DNA from 4 places in the Shewanella sp. 6_MG-2023 genome. Region 3 is predicted to be linked to each of the others. Evidence: predicted binding sites of a transcription regulator. Region 3 holds the regulator's gene; each other region holds the start of a gene.
What was found. The regulator sigma-54, encoded in region 3, starts transcription at its own class of promoters, with help from an activator protein. The targets are predictions, from matches to a motif close to GTTGGCACGNNNNTNGNNT.
Positions count from the first base shown of each region.

Region 1: a site for sigma-54 is predicted at 4,297-4,315, ahead of Q4533_RS14690 (TorF family putative porin). Genes of this name have one in related genera too.
Region 2: a site for sigma-54 is predicted at 4,465-4,483, ahead of flgF (flagellar basal-body rod protein FlgF). Genes of this name have one in related genera too.
Region 4: a site for sigma-54 is predicted at 3,338-3,356, ahead of fliE (flagellar hook-basal body complex protein FliE). Genes of this name have one in related genera too.

Region 1 is NZ_JAUOQU010000025.1:56,818-64,686, forward strand. It holds gene Q4533_RS14655 (prephenate dehydrogenase) at 1-296, shown strand, start outside; gene Q4533_RS14660 (DUF3016 domain-containing protein) at 396-926, opposite strand; gene Q4533_RS14665 (hypothetical protein) at 1,284-1,619, shown strand; gene Q4533_RS14670 (DUF4240 domain-containing protein) at 1,714-2,223, opposite strand; gene Q4533_RS14675 (hypothetical protein) at 2,327-2,713, shown strand; gene Q4533_RS14680 (response regulator) at 2,801-3,598, shown strand; gene Q4533_RS14685 (HU family DNA-binding protein) at 3,840-4,112, shown strand; gene Q4533_RS14690 (TorF family putative porin) at 4,402-5,091, shown strand; gene Q4533_RS14695 (PA3496 family putative envelope integrity protein) at 5,396-5,572, shown strand; gene Q4533_RS14700 (sodium:alanine symporter family protein) at 6,091-7,458, opposite strand; gene Q4533_RS14705 (cysteine-rich CWC family protein) at 7,762-7,869, opposite strand, start outside.
Region 2 is NZ_JAUOQU010000007.1:52,095-59,963, forward strand. It holds gene Q4533_RS06010 (chemotaxis protein CheV) at 1-89, shown strand, start outside; gene Q4533_RS06015 (protein-glutamate O-methyltransferase CheR) at 231-1,070, shown strand; gene flgB (flagellar basal body rod protein FlgB) at 1,214-1,612, shown strand; gene flgC (flagellar basal body rod protein FlgC) at 1,615-2,031, shown strand; gene flgD (flagellar hook assembly protein FlgD) at 2,056-2,853, shown strand; gene flgE (flagellar hook protein FlgE) at 2,929-4,293, shown strand; gene flgF (flagellar basal-body rod protein FlgF) at 4,531-5,274, shown strand; gene flgG (flagellar basal-body rod protein FlgG) at 5,286-6,074, shown strand; gene flgH (flagellar basal body L-ring protein FlgH) at 6,099-6,773, shown strand; gene Q4533_RS06055 (flagellar basal body P-ring protein FlgI) at 6,784-7,869, shown strand, end outside.
Region 3 is NZ_JAUOQU010000014.1:50,330-58,198, forward strand. It holds gene Q4533_RS10060 (calcium/sodium antiporter) at 1-699, shown strand, start outside; gene Q4533_RS10065 (KpsF/GutQ family sugar-phosphate isomerase) at 768-1,745, shown strand; gene kdsC (3-deoxy-manno-octulosonate-8-phosphatase KdsC) at 1,747-2,313, shown strand; gene lptC (LPS export ABC transporter periplasmic protein LptC) at 2,310-2,870, shown strand; gene lptA (lipopolysaccharide transport periplasmic protein LptA) at 2,857-3,567, shown strand; gene lptB (LPS export ABC transporter ATP-binding protein) at 3,567-4,298, shown strand; gene Q4533_RS10090 (RNA polymerase factor sigma-54) at 4,433-5,917, shown strand; gene hpf (ribosome hibernation promoting factor) at 5,941-6,228, shown strand; gene ptsN (PTS IIA-like nitrogen regulatory protein PtsN) at 6,231-6,674, shown strand; gene rapZ (RNase adapter RapZ) at 6,671-7,519, shown strand; gene Q4533_RS10110 (HPr family phosphocarrier protein) at 7,545-7,817, shown strand.
Region 4 is NZ_JAUOQU010000007.1:69,087-76,955, reverse strand. It holds gene fliH (flagellar assembly protein FliH) at 1-116, opposite strand, end outside; gene fliG (flagellar motor switch protein FliG) at 161-1,204, opposite strand; gene fliF (flagellar basal-body MS-ring/collar protein FliF) at 1,194-2,888, opposite strand; gene fliE (flagellar hook-basal body complex protein FliE) at 2,943-3,284, opposite strand; gene Q4533_RS06115 (sigma-54 dependent transcriptional regulator) at 3,513-4,856, opposite strand; gene Q4533_RS06110 (PAS domain-containing sensor histidine kinase) at 4,849-6,024, opposite strand; gene Q4533_RS06105 (sigma-54 dependent transcriptional regulator) at 6,177-7,607, opposite strand.

The DNA.
Region 1 (7,869 bases), on a different contig from region 3:
TTATCCAGCAAATAAAAGAAAGCCTGCAAACAGGATACCGTCAAGCCATTGATGCCGATAAAAGACTCGATGAATTACACCAAGTCGGCCACGGTAAGTTTGTAGCAATTTTTACCGAAGAACAAGGCTTTAGCCAAAGTAGTAACCGCTTCTTGCCTTATGTACAAGAATTAGCTGACGAGTTAGATGAGATCCAAGAACTCAGACATATTCCGCCTGAAACCTTAGAGGCTTATGTGAAAAAGCTCGGTGCTTTGCTGCAAACCTTGCACTTATTCAAACAGAACACCAAATAGCTGACACCAGCACTTAGTGATGTTTAGGCACAAAAAAGCGGCTTATCAATAAGCCGCTTTAGATTTTAAATATAACATAAACTACTGAATCATAGATATTTATAACTTAGGTGCTACGGTTTTCTTTAACCAATCTTCAAGCATTTTAGTCTCATACTCAAACGGCTTTTGATTACGGGTTGAATGGGTGCCATACATAAAGTTCATATCAACTAACTTTTCATCACCGGCCATAATCACTTGCTCACCTTCAGTGATGCTGTAGCTAAAGGTCATACGTGGTGGGTATAAGTCTTTTACAATCCGCAGTTCACTAGCGGAGGTCGCGCCAAATGTTGGCCGCAGATCACCGGCTAAATCCACATCAGAAACCACCATCTCAAGTTTCTGCTCTGGTTTTAAAATCTTTTCAGCTTCTTTGTTGATATTTTTAGTCATAGTGTCGAAAAAGCGCTGCTGAAAACGAGATTTCACTTCATTGGCCGTTTTTAAATCTCGGTACTTTTTAGGTTCTTGCCATTGAATTTTAACCACACCGTCTTCAGTCACTGGGTTGACCACGACTTCGTCCTTAGCTGCAGCAACATTACATACCAATGCACCTGCTAATAGTAAATATTTCATTTTCATCATTTTCCCCTAGCTATGAACCTAGTGTTTAAAAAATCAACAATTCTATACTTGTCGGATTATACAAGCAGTTACCTGAATATAAGCTTAACCTACTCTAGCAATACTTGCTGAAACAACATTTGATAGAGATTAATACCGACCAACCCAAAATCTGCTCAAATAACAAACTAACTGTTCAGTAATCATTCAGTAAAAATAGGTTAATGTGTCTCTCAACAAGTACTAGCGCCTTATTTCCCTTAACAATATCAAGGTGAATATCGCGAAAGACTGACCAACGAATAAAATTTGGACATATATATCGCTCAAGGATTCAGCGCTAATAGCAATTAACGTATCAATACTGGAGTTAATATGAATAACATCGAAACCAATACAGCAATCGGCACAACTACCAGCAATAAGATGATTAAGCCTATCGCTCTCGCAGCGACAGTTTTTATCGCCATGCTGGTGTCATCTTCAAGCTTTGCCCATCAATTTGATATCGATTCAAAAGGCGCCGAAGCGATAAAACAACACCAGCAGTTAATGAACCAGCATATACAAGTCGCTGAGCAAGAGTTTAATGCTGAATTAGAGAAAAACCTTGATCAGCAGTTACAAACCGCTGCACACAAGTTTATGACTCAAGCCTGCGCTAAATACGGTTTAGAGTTTGATATTCAATCAGAAACTTGCAGTAGCTAAGTCTGCCGATTGACAGGCTTACATCTCGATTACACTAAAAATGCAGCTATAAAGCTGCATTTTTTGTGGATGCTTAATTAACTTTCAGCGATATTTAAAATGGAAAACGCTGGCTTAATAAAGGATAGTTTTTACGGAGATCTTTTTTCTTGGTACTGAACTTTTTACCTTGAGGAGTATGCTGACCAGAGGGTACAAAAGGCAGCTCTTCACCGCAGCGGTCTTCATAGATTTTTCCGGCAATCAAATCATAATCTTCAATAAAGGGATAAGCATAGTCATCTTTTGTTGGCCATAACTCAAGCTCGCCCAAACAGTCGGGGTTAGCAATAATCTTGTTATACCAGGTCTCACCTAAGGATAAAATAAACCCTCGAAACTCCACAAAGCCATAATCTGAATCACAGCCAGTAACAATGTAAGCTGCGCCCCAAATATCCCAGCGGTAACTGCGGCGCATTTGTTGGCCAAATATCTTATCAAAAGCCGCTAAGTCAGCATCATCGAGCGCCGACAATTTTTCCACTAATTGATCATGGCACGCTTGCTCTGATTGCTCAGGATGGCTACGGGTCACCAAAGACCAAAATTCCGCCTCAGTCATTACTTATCCTAATTTCTTAAAAAACGTTTTCACAAACTATCTCTACTCACGCTATTCTACACCACATGACCACTCACATAGTTCCAATAATGATAATAATACTATGAATAAACCACCGTTAAGATTAACCCTATTAATTGCATTGTACGTGTTACTGTCTATTGTGGCCCTTTGGCGCTCTTATAGCATTCAAAGTATAGATTTATTCAGTATCGGCGTTATCCCTGTGTTGGTTGGCTTATTAATGCGAACACACTGGGCCAGCATTGCCTTAAAGGTATATTTAGCCATTCAAACCTTAGCGATATTAGCACTGTCTACCACTGCTATTATCGCCTATCAAATCACTCCTGAAGATGTAAAAGTGGTGTTCAATGGCTTTAATATCCCTATTCCTGCCATTGCTGCGGTACTATTTTCACTGCTGGTGTTTCAATACTGGGTGGCATTTTGTAAAGAAACAACGATTTATTTGAAGCCCAAAAGTTAACAAAGGCGCCCTGCTGACTATATTCATCCCTTAGCATAAGTTAACATGCGCCCATAAAACTCAGATCGAATAATAAGAAGCTATATAATGAGCCATTTATCGCCCAGTGAATTATCCATTTTGCTAGTTGAACCATCTGATGTTCAGAGAAAAATAATTATTTCACGCCTGCAACAAGAAGGCGTACATAGCATACAAACCGCCGCTAATCTTGCTCAAGCTAAAGAGATTATTGTTCGACACACGCCAGATCTTATTGTCAGCGCTTTACACTTTACTGACGGTGAAGCGACTGAACTACTCAGTTTTATTAAACAAAACTCTGACTATCAAGATATTCAATTTATGTTGGTATCCAGTGAATGTCGCCGTGAGCAACTGGAAATATTTAGGCAATCTGGAGCCGTCGCGATTTTACCTAAGCCTTTCGATGCCGATCATTTGGCCACAGCACTGAATTCCACTATTGATTTAATCAGTAATGACGAACTGGACCTAAGCCATTTTGATGTTCAGGATATTCGCACTTTAGTGGTTGATGATAGCCGCATGGCGCGAAACATTATCAAACGAACTATTACTAATTTAGGTATTCGGATGATAAGCGAGGCAACTGATGGCGCTGAAGCTATCGAATTAATGCAACAGCAAATGTTTGATTTAGTAATCACCGATTACAATATGCCAAGTGTTGATGGACTGGCATTGACCCAATATATACGCCACCAAAGCCAGCAGTCTCATGTGCCGATTTTGATGGTGTCATCAGAAGCTAACGATACCCACCTAAGCAACGTATCAAGCGCAGGTGTTAATGCGCTATGTGATAAACCCTTTGAACCTAAGTTAGTGAAGCAACTCCTGTATCAACTGTTAGAAGATTGATAGCTAACAAATTTTTGTAGGCCAAAGTTCAAAATGAGCAGCAACAAATCAATAAACTTGATAAAAACGGCAGAAGCAGTTAATTCACTCAGCCGAGTTTAAGCTAACTAGATCACTAAAAAGTTACTTATTAGCAATATAGCAGCACATTTATCAGATAAAATGCTTTCAAAGCCTTATGGCTTATGGCATGTTAATCTAGTTCTAAATAAATACATCTATGGAAAGCAGAGAATACAACATGAACAAAAGTGAATTAATTGCAAAAATTGCAGAAAATGCTGAGTTAACAAAAGCTGAAGCGGGTCGTGCACTAAAGTCTTTTGAAGAAGCGGTAACTGAAGCCATGAAAAACGGCGACAAGATTTCTATCGTAGGTTTTGGTTCTTTCGAAACATCAGTTCGTGCTGCACGTACAGGTCGTAACCCACAAACCGGCCAAGAGATCCAAATTGCTGAAGCAACAGTACCTAAGTTTAAAGCAGGTAAAACGCTAAAAAATAGTGTTAACTAAAAACCGCTAAAACGATAAAACCTCCTTTTTTGGAGGTTTTTTTATGTCTTTTTTTTGCATAAATAAGTAAAAACAACACTTAAACTGCACAATTAAAGTGCAACTACGCATCATTGAGTGGCAACATAAATGCAACATAAATGTGCAGTAATTTTTAAGCTATTGATTAATTTAACTTTATAAACATGGCACATCATTAGCAACACGTACCTCAGATAAAACAACATTTAGCGTCGACCCGACTTTATGCAAGATGCTAATTGAATAATAAAACTTTGAGGGAATGAAAATGAAAAAATCTCTGTATCAAGCTATTGCGCTATCAACAGGTTTACTTTTAAGCACTACAGCTTTAGCTGAAGTCACGGGTAATATTGGCGCGACGTCAGACTATATTTGGCGTGGTGTGTCACAAACTAGTGGTGCTGCGGTTCAGGGGGGCATTGATTATGGCCATGAGTCAGGTTTCTATGTCGGTGGTTGGGCATCAAATGTAGATTTTGGTGACGGCACCTCTTATGAGCTTGATGTGTATGCCGGTTTCGGTGGTGACATTACAGAAGACTTAAGCTACGACATTAACTACCTTTATTACGCTTACCCAGATTCACCGGGCAGTGTTGATTTTGGTGAAGTAACAGTTGGTCTCGCGTGGAAATGGTTAGATGTCGCATACTCTTACACAGTCAATGGCGGTGATGATATTGCTGAAAGCCCATTAGATTCAAAAGATATGATGTATGCTCAAGCTAACCTGACTTTCCCATTAACTGAAAAAGTGTCACTGGGTTTCCATTATGGTTACTCAAACGGTGATGTAATCACCAGCTGGTACGGCACTGATAGCTATTCTGAGTACAACGTATCACTAAGCACTGATACTGATTTCGGTACTATCTCGTTCATGGCAACAGATACTGATTTAGAAGATGATGATGCTAAAATTGTTCTTGGTTACTCATATAGCTTCGATCTATAACCATCAAAAGTATTAAATGATGTTAGCTATTTAATCTAAATTATTAAAAAATCAAAAAACGTCACCTTAGGGTGGCGTTTTTTATTGCTCTGAGCCTCAAAATCCTCACCACAGAAGTGCGCATTTTTTTTATTAGCTGCTACATTCAAATTATGAGGTTATTTTTCTGCTGCCTAGCAAATTATTGCTCAGCAATAAAGTAGCAATATTGTGCTCACGGTTTCAAGCCGTTCAGGCTGTGATTACCGTTTATGTAAAGCCATTAATTATGCTTTACGAGTACCACCCATGTGAGGATAAAGTGATGGCTAATATTACTGAGACTATCCCAAATGATACTGAAATCGAGGCAATGGTTTCACCAAAAAATCAACGCTCCGCTGAAATTATTGAACGTAAAAGGCAGGTTAAACGCCGCTTAGATGATTATCTAGAACAAGCTGAATTGCGAAAAAGCTTAGGGGAAGATGACTTCTTTTAACCCAGTTCCTTGTCCGGGCTCATCAGGCCAATAGTTTTTATAAGCTTAAAGCTTCACTTTAAGATTAAGACTTTAATAAGTATGCAAGACCATTGCACTCTAAATAAATTGAACAGGCTGGGTAAATCTTTTTGCCGCAGTCTGTGATAATGAGTGCATTACCACCCCTTTGTTGGGTTTGCACTTTTAATTCTTTTTTCAGCATGCTGATACTGGTGAAACCAACCTCTATTACTTCAGGTTTGTTAGCGCAATAAGTCGTCACCACCTCACCTAGCGGTTCATTGTCATGGTTATACAATTCACTAGGCTGATAGATTTCAACCGTTGAGGCAATCGCTTGATTAGTAATATATTTATCAGCATTGGTTCTTATAGAGATACCATTACAGCCACCGACGAGCCATAAGCAAAAAACTCAATGGAAATATTTGGTTTGAAAGTTTCATCGATAATATTCCTTCTCAGTAAAGGCATACACTCCCCGTGTATGCCTTCATCATTCATCAACAGCGTTATTAGCTCTCTAATGCCTTAGCTTTTTGCTTGGCAAAATACTCTCGGGTTAAACCAAAGACCACAGGACTTAATAGGACTAGCGCAATTAAGTTAGGAATGGCCATCATTGCATTAAGCGTGTCAGCCAACAGCCAAATAAACTCTAATGAACTCACGGCGCCTATGGGTACCACAAGGGTCCATATTAAACGAAATGGTTTTACCGCTTTATCGCCAAGCAAGTATTGAACACACTTCTCACTATAAAAACTCCACCCTAGAATAGTCGTGAAGGCAAACACAGCAAGTGCTACCGCCACAATATAATTACCCATGGGCAGTGCATGTGAAAATGCATATGAAGTTAGTGCTGCGCCGTTCTCACCTGATGTCCAAGCACCGGAAACAATAATCGCTAAACCAGTAATAGAGCACACAATGATGGTATCAATGAATGTACCTAGCATGGCCACTAAGCCTTGCTTTACCGGATCATTGGTTTGCGCTGCAGCGTGAGCAATGGGCGCACTACCTAAGCCCGCTTCATTGGAGAACACACCACGGGCGACACCAAAACGAATCGCAGCCCAAACAGCTGCGCCAGCAAAACCGCCTTGAGCAGCAACTGGGTTAAACGCACTGTGAATAATTAATTCAAATGCTGCAGGAATTTGGTCTGCATATACCACTAAAACAGCTAAACCCGCGGCAATATAAAACAGGGTCATTAACGGCACGAGTTTACCAGCAACTTCTGCAATACGTTTAATACCGCCCATGAGTACTGCACCGACGAGTACCATTAAGACTAAACCAGTAACCCAGCTCGGCACGCCAAAGTTAGCACTCATGGCATCTGCCACTGAGTTAGTTTGCACGGTATTACCGATCCCAAAACCGGCAATAGAGCCCAGTATCGCAAACGCTGTCCCTAACCAGGCCCATTTGCTGCCTAAGCCATTTTTAATGTAATACATCGGTCCACCGACGTGATTGCCATTACTGTCTTTTTCACGATACTTAACTGCCAATACCGCTTCGGCAAATTTGGTCGCCATACCCACTAATGCGGTGCACCACATCCAAAATAATGCCCCTGGCCCACCAATAAAAATAGCGGTAGCCACACCAGCAATATTACCTGTTCCTATGGTGGCTGAGAGCGATGTCATTAGCGCATTAAAAGGACTAATTTCACCTTTATCAGTGCTATCACTGTCGGTTGCTCGACCCGACCACAGCAGTTTAAAACCAGTGCCTAATTTTAGGATTGGCATTAATTTTAATCCGATAGATAAAAATAATCCCACTCCTAAAATCATCACCAACATGGGTACGCCCCAAACGATGCTGTTTACTGCATTAATAAATGCCGTTAATCCTTCCATTGAAAACCTCATAATGAGTTAAATATTTATAGTTATTATTAATCGTTATCACTAAACGTTATTTTTACGGTTACTGCGTTCACACTACTAATACATCAGTGCGTGAATTTCAGATTACCTTCATTGGCACTAAATTGGAAACATCGGTACGATTCAAACCGAACAAATCAGCAAATAACAGTTTTTTATCAGCCAATTAAATTAATTTAATTATAAAAAAAGCGCTAACTAAATTAGCGCTTAAATCTTATTGAACCATTACAACCTAGCCTAAACACCCTGAATAAGCAGTCATTAAGGCCTTCACTGGGACAGTTTTTGATAGCAGCTTTGACAGACGCAGGCTTTGCCCTTTAACTCTGTGCGCAGCTTGTCACTGATCACAGCTTTAGCTGAAGCGCTTAAACACCA
Region 2 (7,869 bases), on a different contig from region 3:
TGGTTGAAAAGGTCGGCGCAAACGACTTTATCGCTAAGTTTAATCCCGATGAGTTAGCGTCAGCGGTCAACAAACATCTCATTTTATAATAATTCAATCTACAACCTAGGGCTGATGATTCACCATAGGTTGTAGATTTCACGTTTGTTACCAAGTGCTCGGTAACCAAACAAAGCGGCGGCTTTAGATTGCAAACAATGTAAAGCGCCTCTTTAAAATAGGATGTAAAAGTGCCGAACAAATCACTTGCTGAAGCAGAATATAATCAGTTTAAGCTTTTTTTAGAGCAACACAGTGGCATTGTATTAGGTGACAACAAGCAATATTTAGTAAAAAGTCGCTTAGCGCCTTTAATGGGCAAGCATGATTTGCCCTCATTATCGGAAGTGGTTAAGCGCTCAATGAAGCCAATGGAGCGGCATTTACGGGCGGAAGTGATTGACGCGATGACCACAAATGAAACTCTGTGGTTTAGAGACAAATACCCGTTTGAATTACTTCATGATGCTTTATTACCTGAATATAGCCGCTTAGGTCGGCCGTTAAAAATATGGTCAGCCGCTTGCTCGTCAGGGCAGGAGCCCTATTCATTGGCAATGACTATTTTAGAGTATCAGCAGCGTAAGCCGGGGGCATTGCCTGGTAGCGCGACGATCCAAGCCACCGATTTATCACCTTCAATGCTAGCGCGTTGTAAAAAGGCCGAATATGACAGCTTAGCCTTAGCCCGTGGGCTATCAGATGAGCGAAAGCGACAATTTTTTGAGCCAATGCCGTCAGGTCATATGAAAGTGAAAGATAATGTTCAGCGGTTAGTGAATTTTAGAAGTCATAACCTGCTTGAAAGTTATAGCTTATTGGGTAAGTTCGATATTATCTTTTGTCGTAATGTGTTGATTTATTTTTCTCCAGAGGCAAAAGCTAAAATTTTGCGGCAATTTGCTGCCGCCCTTAATCCCAATGGGATTTTATTTTTAGGGGCGTCAGAATCTATCTCAGGTTTATCTGATGAATTTACGATGGTGCGTTGTAACCCAGGGATTTACTATCAAAAGAAAAATATATTGTAAGTTTATGAATTAATATGTTTTTAGTTAATAAAATGCCGACTTACGTCGGCATTTTTCATTTTTATCCTTTCTCATCTTAAAACCGCAATATTTTGGCATAAGGTTTGCTTTGTTAGTGACAGTTAGCTGATGGAGGCAATTTTATGGCGATTAATTTTGAAAATGGTTTAGGGGTACATCAATACTCGTTGGGCATACGTGCTCAAAGGGCTGAAGTGCTATCTAGTAATATCGCCAATGCCAATACCCCGGGTTACAAAGCCCGTGATGTAGACTTTGCCTCTGCCATGAATAGCGCCCGCTCTCATCAGCAAGGGCTGCAAATGAGTCAAACAACTGACAAGCACTTTGACCTTAAAGCGTTAAGCCAAGAGCATGTGCAGTTTCGGGTGCCAAATCAGCCAGACACAGGTGACGGTAATACGGTGGATATGCAAGAAGAGCAATCTGCATTTATGCAAAACTCTTTGGAATATCAAATGTCACTGGGCTTTCTTGAAAGTAAGTTTTCTGGCATGCGTAAAGCCATTAGAGGTGATTAATTATGAGTCTTTTTAATATTTTTAATGTGTCAGGCTCGGGTATGTCTGCGCAATCGGTGCGCTTAAATACCACCGCCAGTAATATTGCTAATGCCAACACAGTATCAAGCAGTGTCGGTGAGACCTATAGAGCTCGTCATCCTATTTTTGAGGCTGAAATGGCCAAAGCCAGTCATCAGCAAAATAGTTCTCATAGTGTCAGTGTTAAAGGCGTTGTAGAAAGCGATAAACCGTTATTAAAAGAATTCTCACCTAATCATCCAATGGCTGATAACGATGGGTTTATTTATAAACCCAATGTCAATGTGATGGAAGAAATGGCCGATATGATTTCTGCTTCTCGGTCATATCAAATGAATGTTCAAGTGGCTGATGCCGCCAAATCAATGTTGCAGCAAACGCTTCGTATGGGTAAGTAATATGAATTTAGTTGGAGGTAAACAATGAGCCTCGTTAATCCTTACAGTAGTCAGTCATTACCGCAGTTGCAGACGTCTACCACGGCTTCCACCGTCTCCACTAATTCAGTGGCGACAAACTCACAAACTACACAGGTATCAGACAGTAGCTTTTTAGATAGCCTAACTGCTGCGCAATCAGCTAGCACCACCGAAACTGGTGAAGCTAAAAGCCAAGAGCTAACCCAATCGGATTTCTTTGCGCTTTTGAGTCAACAGCTGTCAATGCAGGACCCGTTTAAACCTGTTGAAAACGATCAGATGATCGCACAAATGGCGTCCTTCGCGACCGTTGATGGTATTGCCAACTTAAATGCTGAAATTTTGAATTTGAACAGTGTGATGAGCTCAAGTCAGGCATTACAAGCCTCGGGCTTAGTGGGGCAAAAGGTGCTCATTCCATCAGATATTGGCCATGTCTCAGAAGAAAACCCAGTCATTAACGGTGTCATTAGTACGCCACAGCCAATCGATACCATTACCGTCACCATTGAAGACGAGTCAGGCCAAGTGATTAAAACCTTTGAGGTTGATGGCTCTGCAGGCGGCAACATTGATGTCAGCTGGGATGGCCTTGATAAAGATGGCGAACCCGTAGAAGAAGGCATGTATGCCATTAAAGCTAACGGTAAAGTTGATGGCAACGCCGAAGATTTAGCGGTTTCAACTTATGCCCATGTCACTAGTGTGTCTTTAGGCAGTGTCGCCAGCGGTCCGATCCTTAACCTCAGAGGCCTAGGTGGTATTCAATTGTCTGATGTACTGGCAGTGGCAGAAAGTTAATAACACAAACAATAATAAGCTGCCAGAAATCTGGCAGCCACACAGAACCTAATTTAAAGCGCTAAGAGGTGATTTATGTCGTTTAATATTGCATTGAGTGGTATCGCAGCTGCTCAAAAAGATCTCAACACCACGGCTAATAACATTGCCAACGTCAATACCATTGGTTTTAAAGAGTCTCGCGCTGAATTTGCCGATGTTTATGCTAATTCAATTTTTTCAAATGGTAATACCGCAGTGGGCGGCGGCGCAACCACAACTCACGTAGCGCAACAGTTTCAGCAAGGTAGCTTACTGTTTACCAACAACTCCTTAGATATGGCTATTAGTGGCGGTGGTTTCTTTGTTACTTCATCTGAAGCGGGCAGCCAAGATCATGCATTCACCCGTGCAGGTGCATTTAAAGTAAACTCAGAAAGTTTTATGACAGATTCAGCCGGTAACTATTTACAGGGTTTCCCTGTGGATGCTGATGGTAATTCGACTTCAGTGAGTTTAACCACCACCCAACCGATTAAAATCCCCGATACTGCAGGTAGCCCAGTGAAAACCGGTAACGTTGGTTTTCAAATGAACCTCAATGTTGGTGATGAAGAACTTGATCCAGCAAACTTTGATCCAGATGACGCAGATACTTACAATAACTCAACCTCAGTAACTATCTATGATTCACTTGGTGAGGCTCATATCTTGACCACTTATTTTGTTAAACCAGAAGGTGGTTCCCATACTGGTGAGAATAACTGGGTTGCCTTTTATGCTGTTGATGGCAAGCAAGTGGATATTGATGCGCCAACGGGTGGTTCATTCCCAACAGATACTACTGGTGATGGTATTGCTGATTCAACTGGTACCGCTGAAAACGCATCCGGCTGGAAAGGCTCAGTACTTACATTTAATGATGCCGGAACTTATACAGGATCTGATCCTGCGGTAGTGTCTACGGTTGAACTAGGTAGTAATGGCGCAGGTGTTATCGGCACCGGCGCTGACGGCTCGCAAAAGGTGAACATCGATTTTAATAATCCTACTCAATACGCCTCACCGTTTGAAGTGACAGAGTTAACCCAAGATGGCACCACAGTCGGGCGCTTAACCAATGTCGGTGTCGGCGATGACGGTTTAGTAACAGCCAGTTACAGTAACGGTTCAACCGTGCCATTAGCTCGGGTAGCATTAGTACGCTTTTCTAATGAGCAAGGCTTAACTCAAGTAGGTAATACCTCTTGGAAAGCCAGCTTAGACTCAGGCCCAGCACTAGCAGGTGAGGCCAATAGCGGCACTTTTGGTAGTATTCGCTCGTCAGCACTTGAGCAATCAAATGTTGATTTAACCACCGAGCTGGTGGATTTGATTTCAGCTCAACGTAACTTCCAAGCCAACTCACGTACCCTTGAAGTGAACAATACCCTTAACCAAACGGTATTGCAGATCCGCTAATTAATCTCGCGCTTTAGTAAAGAGTTGCCGCCATGGCAACTCTTTGCCTTATTGTTCACCTCATTCTTCACCTCGTTACTACAGCCATTAACCTGCCCAATATTGCTTATCTTGTAAATTTCCCCGCTGTTTATAACTGCAAATTTCATCTAAAACTCAAACCCTTAATTTTTTGGCACGTTGATTGCTAGTTCTGTGTATATCTTTTGTTATGAAGAAAGTTTGACGGAGCGGTAAATGGACAAATTACTTTATGTTGCCATGAGCGGCGCTAAGCAGAATATGAATGCTTTGGCGGTGCGAGCCAACAATTTAGCTAATGTGAATACTGACGGCTTTAGAGCTGATTTGGTTCAAGCACGCTCTATGCAAGCTTTTGGCGAAGGTTTACCGACTCGTGTTTTTGCAATGACAGAAAGCCCCGGGCATAACTTTGACTCAGGCCCACTTAAAACCACAGGTCGTGATTTAGATATTGCCGTTAAAGATAAAGGCTGGATAGCTGTGCAAGCTGCTGATGGCGGTGAAGCCTATACCCGTTCAGGCAGTCTAAATTTTGACACTACCGGCTTACTCACTAATGCGCGTGGCAATCCGATTATGGGGGAGGCTGGGCCAATTGTGCTGCCACTGCCGGTTGAAAAAGTGCAAATCTCCCCTGACGGTATTATCTCGGTTAGACCCCAAGGCGCCACAGCCGACATAGTCGAAGAAGTTGCGCGGATTAAATTGGTTAACCCCAACAACGCCGACATGATGCGCGGTGAGGATGGCTTGTTTCGTTTAACCACAGGGCAAAACATCCCTAATGATCCCAATGTTCAAGTTGAAAGTGGCGCAGTTGAAGGCAGTAATGTCAATGCGGTATCTGAAATGGTGGCGCTAATTGATATTCAGCGCCAATACGAAATGCAAGTGAAGATGATGAAAAACGCCGAAGATCTTGATCGCGCCTCGTCAGCTTTAATGAGAATTAGTTAGGAGTAATTATTATGCATCCTGCTTTATGGATCAGTAAAACCGGCCTAGATGCCCAACAAACCGACATTTCGGTTATTTCTAACAACGTGGCCAACGCCAGTACCATTGGCTATAAAAAAAGCCGCGCAGTGTTTGAAGATTTGCTTTATCAAACCGTTAACCAAGCGGGCGGCGTCAGTGCTGATAACACCAAACTACCTAATGGCTTAAACCTCGGTGCGGGTACCAAAGTGGTTGCCACGCAAAAGATGTTTACCCAAGGCAATATGTTAACCACAGACAATGCCTTAGATCTAATGATTGAAGGTCCAGGCTTTTTTGAAGTTGAAATGCCAGATGGCACCGCAGCTTATACCCGTAACGGCCAATTTAGCCTAGATGAAAATGGCCAAATTGTGACCCCAGGTTCGGGTTATGTCATCCAGCCTGCCATCACCATTCCTGATGATGCCACTTCAATCACAGTGTCATCTGAAGGTGAAGTTTCAGTGAAACTTTCAGGTGCTACAGAAAATACCGTCATTGGTCAGTTAGCCATGAGCGACTTTATTAATCCATCAGGGTTAGACCCACTAGGGCAAAACCTTTACACCGAAACCGGTGCCAGTGGCACGCCGATTCAGGGCACGGCTTCATTGGATGGTTTAGGGGCTATTCGTCAAGGGGCGCTTGAAACGTCAAATGTTAACGTGACTGAAGAACTGGTTAACTTGATCCAAAGTCAACGTAATTACGAAATGAACTCGAAAGTGATATCAGCTGTTGATCAGATGATGTCTTACGTAACACAGAACTTATAAGCTTTGATGATAAGAGAGGGGATGATGAATAAGGTTTTAGTCTTAGCATCAGCATTTGTGATGCTGGGTTGCAGCTCAACTCAGCAAAAACCCATAGCCGATGATCCATTTTATGCGCCTGTTTACCCAGAAGCGCCGCCAACCCAAATGGTGTCAACGGGTTCAATTTACATGGATCATCAATCATCCAGTTTGTACTCGGATATTCGTGCCCACAAAGTGGGTGACATTATTACCGTATTGCTTAATGAGTCGACCCAAGCGAAGAAAAGTGCCAATAACGAAATTAAAAGAGGCTCTGATTTAAGCGTCGATCCGGTTTATGCCGGTGGCAGCAATCTGTCGATTAAAGGAATTCCGCTAGATTTTCGTTATTCAGATGACATGAATACCAAGCGTGAGTCAGATGCCGATCAGTCAAACAGTTTAGACGGCAGCATCTCAGCCAATGTCATGCAAGTGCTTAACAATGGCAATTTAGTTATTCGCGGCGAAAAGTGGATTTCAATTAATAATGGTGATGAGTTTATTCGCGTTACTGGCATGGTACGTAGTCAAGATATCACTCCTGATAATACCGTTGAATCCACCCGTGTTGCCAATGCTCGGATTCAATATAGCGGTACCGGCACTTTTGCCGATGTCCAAAAAGTGGGTTGGTTAAGCTCCTTCTTTATGGGCCAATGGTGGCCTTTCTAAGGAGTTAACCATGAAAATCAAATCCCTCATTTTATTATTGCTCAGCATGGTGTTGCTGTCACAGCCAATTCAAGCCCAGCGCATTAAAGATATTGCCAATGTCCAAGGGGTACGAAGTAACCAATTAATTGGTTATGGCTTAGTGGTGGGGTTACCCGGCACAGGTGAAAAAACCCGTTATACCGAACAAACCTTTAGAACCATGCTAAAAAACTTCGGCATTAATTTAGCCGATAATGTTAACCCTAAAACCAAAAATGCCGCTGTGGTAGCCGTGCATGCAGAAATGCCTGCCTTTATTAAGCCCGGTCAAAATCTTGACATCACGGTATCAAGTATTGGTGAAGCAAAAAGCTTACGTGGCGGCACCTTGCTGCAAACCTTCTTAAAAGGGGTTGATGGTAATGTTTACGCCATTGCCCAAGGCACCTTGGTGGTCAGTGGCTTTAGCGCAGAAGGTCAAGACGGTTCACGGGTGATACAAAATACTCCTACCGTTGGGCGTATTCCTAGCGGCGCTATTGTGGAGCGCAGCGTGATGTCACCTTTTGCCAGTGGCGATCACCTCACCTTTAACTTGCGCCGTGCAGATTTTTCAACCGCCAAAAACATGGAACAAGCCATTAATGATTTGCTTGGCCCCGGTATGGCAAGGGCGCTTGATGCTACCTCGGTGCAAGTGAGTGCGCCTCGTGATGCATCCCAAAGAGTGTCATTTTTATCGACCCTTGAAAACATTCAAGTTGATATGGCCGATGAGTCAGCCAAAGTGATAGTCAATTCGCGTACGGGCACCATAGTGGTGGGGCAAAATGTACGCTTAATGCCAGCAGCTGTGACCCATGGTGGCTTAACCGTCACCATTGCTGAAGCGACCCAAGTATCACAACCTAATCCGTTTTCGGATGGTCAAACGGTTGTTACAACCGATAGCACCATAGATGTTGCCCAAGACGATAGCCGAATGTTTTTATTTGACCCTGGCACCTCGCTCGATGAGCTAGTCAGAGCGGTAAATTTGGTGGGCGCTGCCCCTTCAGATGTACTGGCAATATTAGAAGCGTTAAAGATGGCAGGCGCTTTGCATGGAGAGCTT
Region 3 (7,869 bases):
GCATTGTTTGGGGCTATTTCAGTTCGCTCAGAAACCTTAAAGCGTGAAATTCCAATCATGATTGCGGCAACCGTATTAGCTGGCTACCTTATTCACGACGGCATGCTCACCCGTGTTGAAGGTGGGGTATTATTAATCGCATTTTTCGCCTTGATGGGCTATTTCATTTGGAGCGCGATGCGAAATAAGAAAAAAGATGTCCTAGCTGATGAGTCTGACGCAGAGATCCCTAAAAATGTACCCACATTACATGCTATTATCTGGATCATTGTTGGTATGGTGTTATTGCCACTCTCGGCAGACTGGATGGTGACAGGCGCGGTAGGCATTGCCAAGACATTTGGCTTGTCAGATCTGGTCATCGGCCTGACCATTATTGCCATTGGCACCAGTTTACCGGAACTAGCAGCATGCATCGCTGGCGTCCTAAAAAAAGAAGACGACCTCGCGATTGGTAATATTGTTGGCTCAAACATTTTTAATATTTTAGCAGTGCTGGCCATTCCAGGGCTGATTGCCCCAGGTGAAATCGACATAAATGCAAGCGGTCGAGATTTTTACATGGTACTAGCAACCAGCACCGCATTAGCAGTACTGGTATTATCGAGTGGCGCTAAAAAGCAGCTTACTCGCTGGCATGGAGCCCTTTTATTAATCGTCTTTATTGCGTACCAAGTTGTCTTATTTCAGTCACAATAATGGGGCATAAAGATGTGTGACTCACCAAAGCGTAACCCGAAATCGCTTTGGACAATAGAGAGATACATATGACAGAACAAACACAATTGCGCCAATGGGGTCGTCAAGTCATTGATATTGAAAAGGCAGCATTAGATAACCTTTATCAATATGTAGACTCAGACGAGTTTGGCCAAGCCTGTGAACTCATTTTAGAATGTAAAGGCAAAGTCATTGTCATGGGCATGGGCAAATCTGGCCACATTGGCAATAAGATTTCTGCCACACTCGCCAGCACAGGCACGCCTGCATTTTTTGTTCACCCTGGCGAAGCAAGCCATGGCGACTTAGGCGCTCTGGCAAAAAATGATATTATTTTAGCCATATCAAATTCTGGTGAAGCCAGTGAAATTCTCACCTTAATGCCCGTTATACAGCGCATGGGGGTCCCGGTAATCGCGATTACGGGTAAACCAGAATCCAATATGGCCAAGCTATCTAAACTGCATTTATGTATTGAAGTGCCTGAAGAGGCCTGCCCATTAGGGCTAGCACCAACATCAAGCACTACCGCAACCTTGGTGATGGGTGACGCCTTGGCCGTAGCATTATTGCAAGCGAAAGGCTTTACCCGTGATGATTTCGCCCTATCCCACCCTGGTGGATCTTTAGGTCGTAAACTATTACTTAAAGTCAGCGATGTAATGCACAAAGGCGCTGATATTCCACAGGTGAAAAGTGAGCTCTGCATTACTGAAACCCTATATGAGATCTCAAATAAAGGTTTAGGTATGACTGCAGTGATCGATAATGCAGACAAGCTAGTCGGGATCTTTACTGACGGTGATTTACGCCGCGTCATCGATGCTGAAGTGAACCTTCGTACTACCGCTATTGCCGATGTAATGACAACCAACTGCATTACCATCAGCCCAGGTATTTTAGCCGCGCAAGCATTACAGATTATGGAAGAAAAAAGTATTAACGGTTTAATTGTCGTAGACGAGAACCAACGCCCAGTCGGCGCACTTAACATGCTCGATATGGTTAAAGCTGGAGTCATTTAACATGTCATTACACGAAACACTGCACCAAGGTTTTTACGGCCCAATCTCTGATGATGTTTGGCAAAAAGCCAAAAAAATTAAGCTGCTTATTTGCGATGTCGATGGGGTATTTTCCGATGGCCGTATTTATTTAAGTAATGCAGGGGAAGAGTTAAAAGCATTTCATACCCGTGATGGTTATGGCATTCGCTCTATTTTAACCAGTAATATTCATGTTGCTGTGATAACCGGGCGTAAATCTGCCATTGTGGAAAATAGAATGACCGCTTTAGGTGTCACTCATATTTATCAAGGTGTTGATGATAAACTAGTCCCTTACCAAAGCCTGTTAGATACCTATGGCGTTAGCCCAGATGAAGTCGCCTATATTGGTGATGACATGGTTGACTTACCTGTGATGAAACAGGTTGGCCTTGCAGTTTGTGTGGCTGATGGCCATCCTTATGTTAAACAACATTGCCATATGACCACCACCATTAACGGCGGAAATGGCGCATTACGTGAACTCACCGATTTGCTATTACTTAGCCAAGATAAGTTTGAAAATGCCCACGGAATGAGTATATGAGCCGAGTGACCTTCGCTATTATCGGATTTTTTGGCGCAGCCTTAGTCCTTTATTGGCAAGTACAAATTAAACGTAGTCAGATGGAGGCAAGTAAATTGCCTGCCCCTGCTCGCCCTGATTTTATCGCCAATGACTTACGCACCACTGAATTTAATGAGCAAGGTTTAGTGCAAAGCCGAGTCTCAGCGAAATACATGGAGCACTTTCAGCAAAGTAATGAAACCATGTTTACTGAGCCTGTCTACCTTATTTATCCTGAAAATGGTGAAGCCGAATGGCAATTAAGCGCAGATTTAGGCAAGCTGAATAATGAAACAGGCAAAGTAGTTTTAGAAAATAATGTTATTATTGATGCAATAAACATCGACGAGCCATTACAATCTTTGACAACCACCATGTTGGCACTCGATATGAACACCATGATTTTGACCTCAGATAGACAAATTTTTGTTACTGGGTCAGATTTTAATATACAAGGTTTAGGCCTGTATGCTGATTTAAATGCTCAAGAACTTGAACTTTTAAGTCAAGTAGAAGGAACGTATGAAGCAAAGTAAACTTTTGATTGCCTCACTACTCAGTGTAGTCAGTATTGCCAGCGCCTATGCAAAAGAAGGCGATTTACAGCAAGAGCTTAAAGTCGCAGCTGTGAGCCAAAAAGCTGACATAAAAAACAATCAGGTCATCTTCTATGGCCCAGTTAATGTGACTCAAGGGTCGATTAACATTAATGCCGACGAATTACGCGCATTTGGCACCGAAAGCGGCACCCAAAAAACCATGGTTGCCACAGGTAACCCTGCGACATTTTCCCAAGAGTTAGATGATGGCCGTATTGGTACTGCCAGTGCCGATGAAATTAAATATGAGCTTGCCACTAGCATTTTAACCTTAACGGGTAATGCTAAATTGGACCAAGCTGGCAGCCAGGTTACTGGTAACCTAATTAGCTACAACATTGAAAAGCAGCAGTTAATTGCTGAAAGCACCGGTACTGGTGAAGATCGGGTTATCACTATTTTTCAACCAGAAAGTCACCCAGACTTGATTGATTCTGAAAAGAAAAAAGATGAGCAACCACATTTACCAGACAGCGCTAAACCCGGTGATGACACGCCACCAGCTATAATTGAAAACAACAATTTATCTGCTGTAGAGGCTGTGAACTCAACTGAAACACCCGAAGTAACTGAATCACTTAACGCTGAGGCGCAGGCGACATTGTCAGCCCCAGCAGCTGAGCAAAATGACTAATGACCCAAATTACGTTAACCGCTGAAAATCTCGCTAAGAGTTATAAAAGTCGCCAGGTAGTAAAAGATGTCAGCCTGACGGTAAAAACCGGCCAAATTGTTGGCTTACTTGGCCCTAATGGTGCGGGTAAAACCACCACCTTTTATATGGTCGTAGGCCTAGTCAAAAGTGATAAGGGCCGCATTCTGATCGATGAAGATGATTTAACCGCAGATCCAATGCATTTGCGCGCCCGAAAAGGCATTGGCTACTTACCTCAAGAAGCCAGTATTTTTCGTAAGCTCACAGTACACGATAATATAATGGCAGTGCTTCAAACTCGCAAAAGCTTATCAAATGAGCAGCGCATTGAAGAACTGGAACATTTATTAGAAGAATTTAACATAACTCATATCCGTGATAGCCAAGGTATGGCGTTATCGGGAGGCGAGCGTCGCCGAGTTGAAATTGCACGCGCATTAGCGGCAAATCCTAAGTTTATTTTATTAGATGAACCTTTTGCAGGGGTAGATCCTATCTCAGTAATCGACATCAAGAAAATTATTCAACAACTTAAAAGCCGTGGTTTAGGGGTGCTAATTACCGACCATAATGTCCGTGAAACACTTGATGTGTGTGAGCGAGCATATATTGTGAGTCACGGAAACTTGATTGCTGAAGGAACACCTGCTGAGATCTTAGTCAATCAGCAAGTTAGGTCGGTATACTTAGGTGAACAATTCAAGCTATAGTTAGCACTATTCAGTTTTTAGTATGGCATTCGCGGCCAACAACAAACCTTAATCTAGTCTATTTTTCTAGGATCATAAACTAGCGCCCACACTGTTCGTCGCGATGATGTAATTCAATTAGGGACAAGCGGTACATGAAAGCCTCACTCCAACTCAAAATGGGTCAACACTTAACCATGACCCCACAGTTGCAACAAGCGATTCGCTTATTGCAACTTTCCTCATTGGAGCTACAGCAAGAAATTCAACAAGCACTTGATTCAAACCCGCTATTAGAGCTTGAAGACGAATTCACTAAAGCCAAAGAGCCCGTAAAAGAAAACGCCCTGCAAACTGACACCGATTTTAGTGATAATAGCCAAGTCACCATAGAAAAAGACACCTCAACGGTTGATACCACTGAATCGCTCACTAAAGATTCTATGCCTGAAGAACTCCCTATGGATACCACATGGGATGAGGTGTATACCGCCTCGCCGACTTCTGGCTCTGGCGCAGTATCGAGCGGTAATGATATGCCGTTTCAAGGCGAAACCAGTGAAGGCTTGTATGAGCATCTTGAATGGCAAAAAAACCTCACTCCCTTTTCTGAAAATGACTTAGTGATTGCAACCGCCATTATTGATGCCATTGATGAGCGCGGTTACCTCACCCAGAGCGTTGAAGACATTTTGCAATCCTTAGGCACTGACGATATCGAACTCGATGAAGTTGAAGCTGTACTTAAACGGGTACAACACTTCGATCCCGTCGGCATTGCAGCGCGAGATTTAAGTGAGTGTCTATTAATTCAATTAGGCCAATACCCTAATGAAATTCCTTGCATAGATAATGTTAAGTTACTGATTAAAGATCATCTTGATTTAATCGCCGGTCGTGACTTTAGGTTACTGATGCGTAAAACCAAGCTTAAAGAAGATGATTTACGTGAAGCCATTGAATTTATTCAAACGCTCAATCCACGTCCAGGCTTGCAAATTACCCCCATTAAAGATGAGTACGTCATTCCTGATGTTACTGTACTTAAAAAGAATGGTCGCTGGGTGGTCGAGCTAAATCCCGATAACATGCCTAAAATTGGCGTTAATCAGCAATATGCAGCTATGGCCAAAGGCGGTTCAAGCCAAGCTGACAGCCAATTTATTCGTGGTCATTTACAAGAAGCTAAATGGTTTATCAAAAGCATCGATAGCCGTAATGAAACCTTACTAAAAGTGGCTAACTGTATCGTACAATTTCAGCAAGGTTTCTTTGAGTTCGGTGAAGAAGCCATGAAGCCGATGGTGCTCAATGATATTGCTGAAGCGGTTGAAATGCACGAGTCGACCATTTCACGGGTCACGACCCAAAAATACATGCATACCCCCCGTGGACTTTTTGAACTAAAATATTTTTTCTCAAGCCATGTAAGTACCGATGATGGTGGAGAATGCTCTTCTACAGCAATTCGCGCATTTATTAAAAAGCTCGTAGCTGCAGAAAACCCGAAAAAGCCTCTTAGTGATAGTAAAATGGCGACACTATTGGCTGAACAAGGGATTAACGTTGCTCGACGTACGATAGCCAAATATCGAGAGGCAATGCTCATCCCTCCCTCAAACCAACGCAAAAGCTTATAACTTTTGTTATTGGAGGATGACCTATGCAAATTAACCTGACTGGAAACCATATTGAAATAACTCAATCTTTACGGGAATACGTGCAAACAAAATTTTCAAAGCTTGAACGACACTTCGAACAGATCAATAATGTTCACGTTGTGCTCGATGTTCAAAAGCTACAACAGATTGCCGAAGCCAAACTGCACCTAAAAGGCGGTGAAGTGTTTGCTGTATCGCGTAACGCTGATATGTATGTGGCAATAGACGCCCTGATAGATAAGCTAGACCGTCAGGTAATTAAACATAAAGAGAAACTCACTAAGCATTAACGATGGAACTTCGTACCATCCTGCAGCCGGCGTGCACTACCTGTGCCACTCCGGGCAGTAAGAAAAAGGTACTGGAATTAATCAGCAATTTAATGGCTGCCCAGTACCCAACCCTTTCTTCACAGGCTATTTTTGAAAGTCTAATAGCGCGTGAAAAAATGGGCAGTACAGGTATAGGAAATGGCATAGCAATTCCACATGGGCGCTTAGATAATATCGAAGAACCCATTGCTATTTTAATCAAATGCGAAGAGCCAATCGCCTTTGATGCCATAGACAAGCAACCTGTAGATATTTTATTTGCGCTTCTTGTACCTGCAGATCAGTGCCAGCAACACCTAAGCACATTATCTAGCATGGCAGAGAAACTCAGTGATAAATTGATACTTAAACGACTTCGAAAGAGTCATGACGCTACAGAACTTTATCAGGTTATTACTGCATGAAACTTGTCATCGTATCGGGACGTTCAGGTTCAGGAAAATCAGTCGCACTGAGAGTGCTTGAAGATTTAGGTTATTACTGTGTTGATAACCTGCCACTGCCACTGATTGGCAGCCTGCTTGAACAGCTTAAAGATAGTAACGAGCTTGTCGCCATTAGCGTCGATGTGCGTAATATCGAAGAGCAAGGCAAAGTACTCAAAGAGCAAATTGCTTTACTGTCTGACGATACCAGCATTACCAGTTTCTTTTTAAACGCCAACGATAAAGTGTTACTGAAGCGTTTTAGTGAGACCCGCCGATTACACCCACTGTCTAAGAATCAAATTTCGTTACAAGAAGCCATTAAGCTTGAGGGGCGGTTACTCGAACCCATAGCCAAAATGGTTGATCACTATATCGACACCTCGCAAACTAATATCTACGAATTGAGCGATCATGTTCGGCAAATCTTGCTAGGCAGTGTTGATAAAGAATTAGTGGTACATTTTGAGTCATTTGGCTTTAAGCATGGCATGCCGGCTGAAGCAGACTTTATGTTTGATGTGCGCTTTTTACCGAATCCGCACTGGGAGCTTGAGTTAAGGCCCTACACAGGCCTAGATGCGCCCGTGCAAGAGTTCTTAGAGCGACAGCCTTTGGTGAATAAGTTTATCTGGCAAATTGAAAACCTTTTTGACACTTGGATGCCACATTTAGAGCGTAATAACCGCAGCTACCTGACCATTGCCATTGGTTGTACTGGCGGTCAGCACCGTTCGGTTTATATTGCCGATCAGCTCGCTAAACGTTTCAACAACTCTAAGCACAAAGTCAGCGCCCGCCATAGAGAGCTTGGCATTGAATAAGCTAACCACATCGCCAGCCAAAACGGTGGCCTATTCAAAGCAAATTACCATCAGTAACAAGCTAGGCTTGCATGCGCGAGCGGCGACTAAATTGGCAATTTTAGCTACCGAGTTTGACGCAACTATCACCCTTATCCAAGGTGAGAAACAAGCCAGTGCTGCCAGTGTATTGGGGTTATTAATGTTAGAAAGTGGCATTGGTAAAATCATTACTGTTGAAGCTCAAGGCCGTGATGCAGAAAAAGCCCTTGAGGCCGTATGCAAGTTAATCAACGATAAATTTGACGAAGAAAGCTAACCGCCTGCGCCCAGTAACATCTCCAAGGAAACACAGCGACTCACCTTTACCA
Region 4 (7,869 bases), on a different contig from region 3:
TGGCCAAATAAATTTGAGCCAGTGTCAGTTTTTTGTTGGGAAACATCCGGTAATTGCCAATGGCTAAAATCTTCATCAACTTCTGTTAGGTTATTATTGTTATTAGCTTTAGTCATGATTGCTCTGGTTGTACCTCGTTATAAAATCGGCTTAAATCGGACTATAGGAACTCATCACCACCGCCGCCACCGAGCATAATTTCGCCGCTGTCACTTAATCGACGCGCAATCGCAAGGATCTCTTTTTGAGCCATTTCCACTTCACTGATCCTTATCGGCCCCATGGCTTCAAGATCATCACGTAATAGCTCACCTGCTCGCTTAGACATATTACCAATAATTTTGTCAGATAACTGATCATCAGCACCTTTTAATGCTTTCATTAGCACATCTTGTTGAACTTCACGCAGCAAAGCTTGAATACCGCGATCATCTACATCAATTAAGTTTTCAAACACAAACATCAGATCTTGAATTTGCTGCGCCATTTCTTCATCAGATTCACGCATGGTTTCCATGATCTGGCCTTCAACACCCGTATCAAGGAAGTTCATGATATTGGCCGCCGCTTTCAAGCCGCCCATTTTCGCAGCTTGTGCGCCGCCTTGTCCGGCAAATTGTTTTTCCATGATGTCGTTTAATTCTTGCAAAGCTGCTGGTTGAACTTCTTCTAAGTTAGCAATGCGCATCATTAAATCTAAACGGGTATTTTCAGGGAACTGACTGAAGATTTCAGCCGCTTGATCAGGTTCTAAATAAGATAAAACAATAGTTTGGATTTGTGGATGCTCGTTTTGAATAATGGTCGCCACTTGGCGTGCATCCATCCACTTAAGCGAATCTAAGCCTTTAGCGCCACTGCCCATAATAATTTGTTCAATCAAATTACCGGCTTTGTCTTCACCTAGGGCCGCAGTTAATGCTTTGCGGACAAACTCTTCACTGTTAAAGCCAATGGAAGAAAACTTCTGAATCTCTTCCAAAAACAGCTTATGCACCCCAATGACTTTCTCTTGACCAAAGTCTTGCATGGCGGCCATGGCCATACCGACTTTTTGCACTTGTTTTGGCTCTAAGTGCTTTAAGATTGAGGCGGCATCTGCTTCACTTAAGCTCAGTAACAAAATAGCAGTTTTATCAATGCCACTCAGCTCTTCAAGACTAGGCTGTTCGCCTACGGGTGCTGCCAGGGTATTATTTGCCATCTTCTTGTAACCAACTCTTAATTACTTGGGTAGAAAGTTCAGGTTCATTAGCCACTAATGCCCTAATCGACTTAATCATATCATCATCTTTATGCAGGTTTGGTATTTGAATCGAGCCATCATCGGCATAGCTATAATCTGCTTGTTGGCTATTGAGCATACCCAAGGTATCGGCGGCATACTGATCTTCAATCTCAGCCAATTCATGACCTAAGCGCGGCTCTTCGGGCATCTCGACTTCGTCGTTATTAAACAAACGATTTAACATAGGGCGAATCACAAACAAAATCAGCACTAAGACTAAAAACGCCCCTAACACCAATCTCACCGCGCGCCAAAACCAAGGCTGCTCCCACATTTCAGCGGCGGGCAGCTCTTCAATAAGCTGGTTCATAAACGGTACTGTGACCACTTCTAAGCTATCACCACGTTGACTGGTAAAGCCCATCGCCCCTTCAAGTAAGCGACGAATATTGGTTAGCTCTTGTTCGGTGCGCGGAATGCGGGTCACTATGCCACTTTCATCAGCTGGTCCCGGTTTATAATCAATGGCCACCGACACACTGACTCTGCGCACCACACCCACTTGCTGGCGGGTATGGCTGATGGTGGTATCAAGTTCAAAATTACGGGTTGCTTCTCGATGGCTATTGCCATTAACCGCTGTAGTTTGCTCTGCGCCTGCTTCTTGTGGAATATCTGAATCCATAGGAGGCTGATTGGTTAATGCCCCTGGAATGCCACCCATTGATTGACCGCTTGAATTACGCTCTATGGTCATTTCACTGCGTACAGCGGGTAAATCAGGCGAAAATCGTTTCGCGGTTTGCTCAATCGCGGTGAAGTCCATGTTGACATCCACTTGAGAAGTGAAGTTTTCAGGGCCTAGAATAGGCATTAATATCGAATCGATTTTGTTACGATATTCTGCTTCTTGATGTTGCACTAATTCAAGCTCGCGGCGGGCTCTTGAGGAGGCGCCATCTTGGCTACCTGAATTTAGCAGGCGGCCATTTGAATCGGTCACTGTCACCCGGCTTGGCTCTAAGCCTTGTACTGCTGAGGCGACAATATCAACGATAGAGTCAATTTCTTCTTGGCCAAGGCTACCACGACGAACGCTCACAACTACGGTAGCGCTAGGTTTAGATTTATTACGGGCAAACACATTTTCTTTGGGAATAGCTAATATCACTTTGGCGCGGCTAATACTTTTTAGCTCTTCTATCACTCTGGCTAAATTAACTTCTTGGCTTTGTTTTAGGCGGGCTTGCTCCATGCGCTGACTAACACCAAAACCGCTGTCTTGGCTTAAATAATCGGTTGGTTGACTACTGGCTTCAACGCCTGCACGGCCCAGCAGCAGTTTGACATTTTGATATTTGTTTTCAGGAATACTGACTACATCGCCGGAGATTTTATAGGCAATTTTATTCTTATCTAAAACGTCCAATACTTGGATCATTTCAGCAGTTTCCATTTGCCCTAACGGCCTATATTCAGGCTCTTGCGCCCAAATAATCATAAATACTGCCAGCACAAGACATACAGCTAAAGCCAATATCATAGTGATTTGACGCATAAAGTCAGCACTACCAAACGAGCTTTTCAAGCCAGGTTTATTTTCCTGCTGAATCCCTGTGCTATCGACTTTATCTGAATCTAATACTAGATCTGTGCTCACAATATTTACCTACTTCAATACCAGAATATCAACAACAATACTATTAACAAAAGCCTAAACAGGCATACTCATAATTTCTTTATACGCTTCTACAAGTTTGTTTCTCACTTGCACCGTTGCTTCAAATGCAACCCCGGCTTTTTCACGGGCAATCACGGTATCAGATAAGGTCACAGTGCTATCGCCCATCTCTAATCGGGTGGCTAAATTAGCTGAGTTTGATTGTAAATCAGCCACGCCACCAACCGCTTGAGATAACAATTGGCCAAAGTCAGCACCAGAAGTATTACCGACTTTTTGAATCATATCCGCTTGAATAGGTAAGCCAAGATTAGGCGAAATCTCACCCTTTAAGGATTGCATTTCTTGTAAAAAAGGATTTGAACTAATCTGCATTGTAAACTCCATTCGTCGGATATTTGACGACTTAAAAACAGTTACAATAGAATTAGCAAGTAGGATGCCAACAATAGCTTAAATACACTTAAGCCCATGAAAAGAGCTTAAAAACAACTTGAAAGGGTGAAAAATACACAAAATAGAACCGCTTTAGTATCATCAAAGCGGTTAAGCTAATATTTTAGAATTTAGAGTTAAGTATAAAGATGAACTAAACGTCGATATTTAAGCAGGGACTTGAATACCCAAGTCACGCATTTTAGCCATTTTATAGCGCAATGTTCTGGCGCTAATTCCCAGCTTCTCAGCTACGTCTTTACGGCTACCATTACATAGATTTAAGGTTTCCAAAATAATCACATGCTCTTGAGCCTGCAGTTCGCCCCCAAGCCCATCCGTTTCAGCAGCGGCCACGGGTTGCTCATTGGGGCTCAAAGTAACATCTTCAGCTTCAAGAATAATATCCGCGCCAGTTATCTCCTCGCCATTATTCAGTATCAAGGTGCGCTGAATAACATTATCCAGCTCACGGACATTACCTGGCCAGCGATAAGCCAATAAACGACGACAAGCTATCTCATCTAACTCTGGCACTGGTGAGACATTAAATGCCTTAGCATGCTTAACCAGCAAGTGCCTTGCTAAGGGTAAAATATCAGCCGGTCGTTGGTTTAATGCCGGCCAGGTTAGTGGAAATACATTAATGCGGTAATATAAATCTTCTCGAAATGCGCCCGATGTTGCCATGGACTTTAAATCACGGTTTGAAGTGGCAAGTACCCTCACATCAAGGGCTATGGTTTTACGGCCACCTAAACGCTCAACTTCACGCTCTTGCAGTACTCGCAACAATTTGGCTTGCAGCCCTAGCTCCATCTCAGAAATTTCATCAAGCAATATGGTGCCGCCTTGAGCCTGTTCAAATTTTCCAGGGCATGCCTGATAAGCGCCTGTAAAAGCGCCTTTTTCATAGCCAAATAAGGTGGCTTCAAGCATATTTTCAGGTATTGCTGCGCAATTAATGGCGATAAAAGGTTTTTCTGCTCGAGGGCTGTTTTGATGAATATAACGTGCTAGCACTTCTTTGCCCGATCCACTTGGCCCCATGATCATCACTGAGGCATCAGAGCTTGCCACCCGCTGGGCAATATTCAGTAGCGCCAAGCTTTTGTCATCGGCGACCACAGGTTGACCTAAATTTTGTTTAAGGGGTAAGTAGCGAGATACCTGATTTAACAACACTTCAGGCGCAAAAGGTTTAGCCAGATAATCCGCCGCACCAAGTTTTATGGCGCTAACCGCACTGTCAATGGTGGCAAAAGCGGTCATTAATAAAATGGGGACTTTACTATGGTTTTGCTGTAAATAGTTTAATAGCCCTAGCCCGCCAATACCTTCCATTTGCACATCACTGATAACCATATCAAACGTCGTGGTTTTCATGGCAATAATGGCCTCTTCTGCAGAGCCCACATCAACGCAGTCATATTGGGCTAACATCAAGGTATCAAGTAAGGCTTCACGCAGCGCGGCATCATCTTCAACTAACAGTAACTTGGCTTCACTCATGGGATCCCTCCACTATTTTTTTGGCTTGTTCCGTGTCTTTAGCCATAGGAAATGATAGTCGAATTAAGCTGCCTTTGTGGGGCTGCGATGTCACCTGTAATCTGCCGCCATGATTTCTCACCACGGTTTGCACTACCGCTAAGCCTAGGCCTGTCCCTTGGCTTTTAGTGGTAAAAAAAGGCTCCAATACTTGTTGCTGCATCTCTTTTGATAAACCCTTACCGTTATCAATCACATCGATATTAATGCCGTGTTCATCTTCGCCAGTCACAATCTGAATTTCTGTGGCATTGGCCTCTAGGCTGTTCATCACCAGATTGTTAATCGCCGAGCTTAAGGCATTCGTGTTAGCCATAATGTGTTTATCGGTTTGATCAATAAAGTGTAATTTACACTGTTTGTTTTCAACAATGGGCTCACAATTTGCCAGCACAGGCTCAATAATATCTGCAGTAGATGTCGACTCTGCGGCGCCATCTTGTTTGTTTCTTGCCATCAGTAGCATGTCATTAACTTGACGCTCTAGCTCATTAAGCCTATCGACTAACTTGCCTTGAAAACGCTTTTTAGCCGTATCATTTAATTTAGGGCTAGCAAGGTTTGATGCATATAACATCGCGGCCGATAACGGCGTTCTGACCTGATGCGCCAAGGTTGCCACCATTTTGCCCAGTGCTGATAAGCGCTGTAAATGAGAGAGGTTTTTCTGTAATAAGCGGGTTTCAGTTAAGTCAGTTAACACAATTAACTGCCCAGGCTCTGGCGACAGCGGAGTAATCGCCAGCTTTACTCGGCGGCCATCTTTTAGTGACACTTCATAACCGTCATCATCTTGGGGTGAAAAAGCGCGGTTAATAATGTCAAACCACTTGGCCCCTTGCAGCGGCCGGCCTAATAAGTCAGTTGCGACTGGGTTGGCCAAGGTCACAATACCGTCACCATTGATAATCACTACACCTGAAGGCATAGCTTGAAGAATATGCGCCATTTGATTAGACATATTAGCTGCCTTTTGCGGACGTGATGTTTCAGCTTGCAGATCGAGGTTCACTGATTGACGCAGTGTAATTGGCGCTGCTGGCGCCTCGCTGACAATTGCTGCAGGCTCGGCTAGTTTGTAGCTATCACAATACTGCGGCTGTTCTACTAGTGATTGCGCTGAATACATGGTCACTCCGTCAAAATAATAACTTTTCACAAGCTAATGCATGAGGTATGCCAGTTTCAGAACATTTATATTTCTGAAAACAAAAAAGCATGCCATAAGGCATGCTTTCTTTTCTTTTTCAATTAATTAAAGAACTTATACTCGTGAGTAATTTAATCCTTACCCATGCCATACTTACGCATTTTTTCAACCAAGGTGGTTCGGCGTATGCCTAACATTTCAGCGGCTCTGGCAACCACGTTATCTTGTTGCTCTAACGCTTGGCGGATCATGTCAATTTCAAGCTCTGCCAATAAATCCTTAAGGTTTACCCCTTCAGGCGGTAATTCACTTGGAAAGCGGGTATCAGGTAGCTCTATGGGTTCCTCATCACTGAAGATAGATGCTAATGCATCACGCTCTTGCTGCTCTTCACTGACTTCAACACAATATTCTGGCACATCGATATAACGATATTTTCTTGGTAAGTCATTCACATCAACCAAGCCACCAGGGAATAAAATCGTTAAACGCTCGACTAAATTCGACAGTTCGCGGACATTACCAGACCAATTATGGGCCTTTAATGATTCGATTGCGCGCTGGGTAAAGCGGATTTTACCGCGGCCTTCGTTAAAAACACGGCTCACAAGCTCTTGCAATAATAATGGCACATCATCACTGCGCTCACTTAATGAAGGCATTTCTATTGGAAACACATTCAAACGATAATATAAATCTTCTCGAAATTCATTTTCGCTGATCATGGTTTCTAAGTCACGGTGAGTGGCCGCAACAATGCGTACATCGGTATTGATGGTTTTAGAACCACCGACACGTTCGAATACTTTTTCTTGCAATACCCGCAGTAACTTTACTTGCATTTGCAGTGGCATGTCGCCGATTTCATCAAGAAACAGCGTGCCATTTTCAGCTAATTCAAAGCGGCCTTTACGGGTTGAAATCGCCCCAGTAAATGAGCCCTTTTCATGGCCAAATAGTTCACTTTCCAATAACTCAGGCGGAATAGCACCACAGTTGACCGGGATAAATGGTCCATCGCGGCGATCAGACATGTAATGAATATTACGGGCTACCACTTCTTTACCGGTGCCAGACTGACCCAGTACCAGCACGGTTGCGTCAGAGCTGGCCACTTGGCTAATAAGGTGTCTGACATTGGCAATACCTTCACTGCGGCCCACTAAACTTCTGAATAGTTTAGTTTGGTTAGCGCTGGTGGGTGTTTGCGGCTGTTTAGCTTGGCCATAGACTTGACAAAAATGCAGTAATTCGGTCAATTGCGGGTAGCTTATTGGCTCAGCAATGGTGCCTAATACGTTGCCACCATTAAGGTTACTTTCACCTGATAATAGCACTGGCTGCCAAGGCATTGATGACTTCACGCTTTTAATAAACTCAGCCGTGACTGATTGGGTATCAAGCACTAACGCCCGATAACGACAGTCTGCGGTTAATGAGGCAAGATCGTCTTTAGTAATTAGATGATACTTTTCATCTAAAAAATCAAAAATACAACAAAGACGAGAGACACGCTCAGAAGGGTCAGCAACAATTAATATTCGTTGTTCTATTTGCATCATTAAGAAGGCCAAAGCTCGAGTTATTATTATTTCACAGCCATTATCACGCTATACGAGATAAAACGGAAGTGCGACTTGATTGTGATTATTATATGCAATATGGATAAATATTTGGTGACAAACTTACCACAAATACATTAATACAACATCCTACCTATACGCTTTGGTTACACATAGTGTAAACACGGACATCTGCGCAATATAGTTTAAACGTTTTTATAAAATGAATATTGTATTATCAGCCAGTGAGAATCAAGTGACA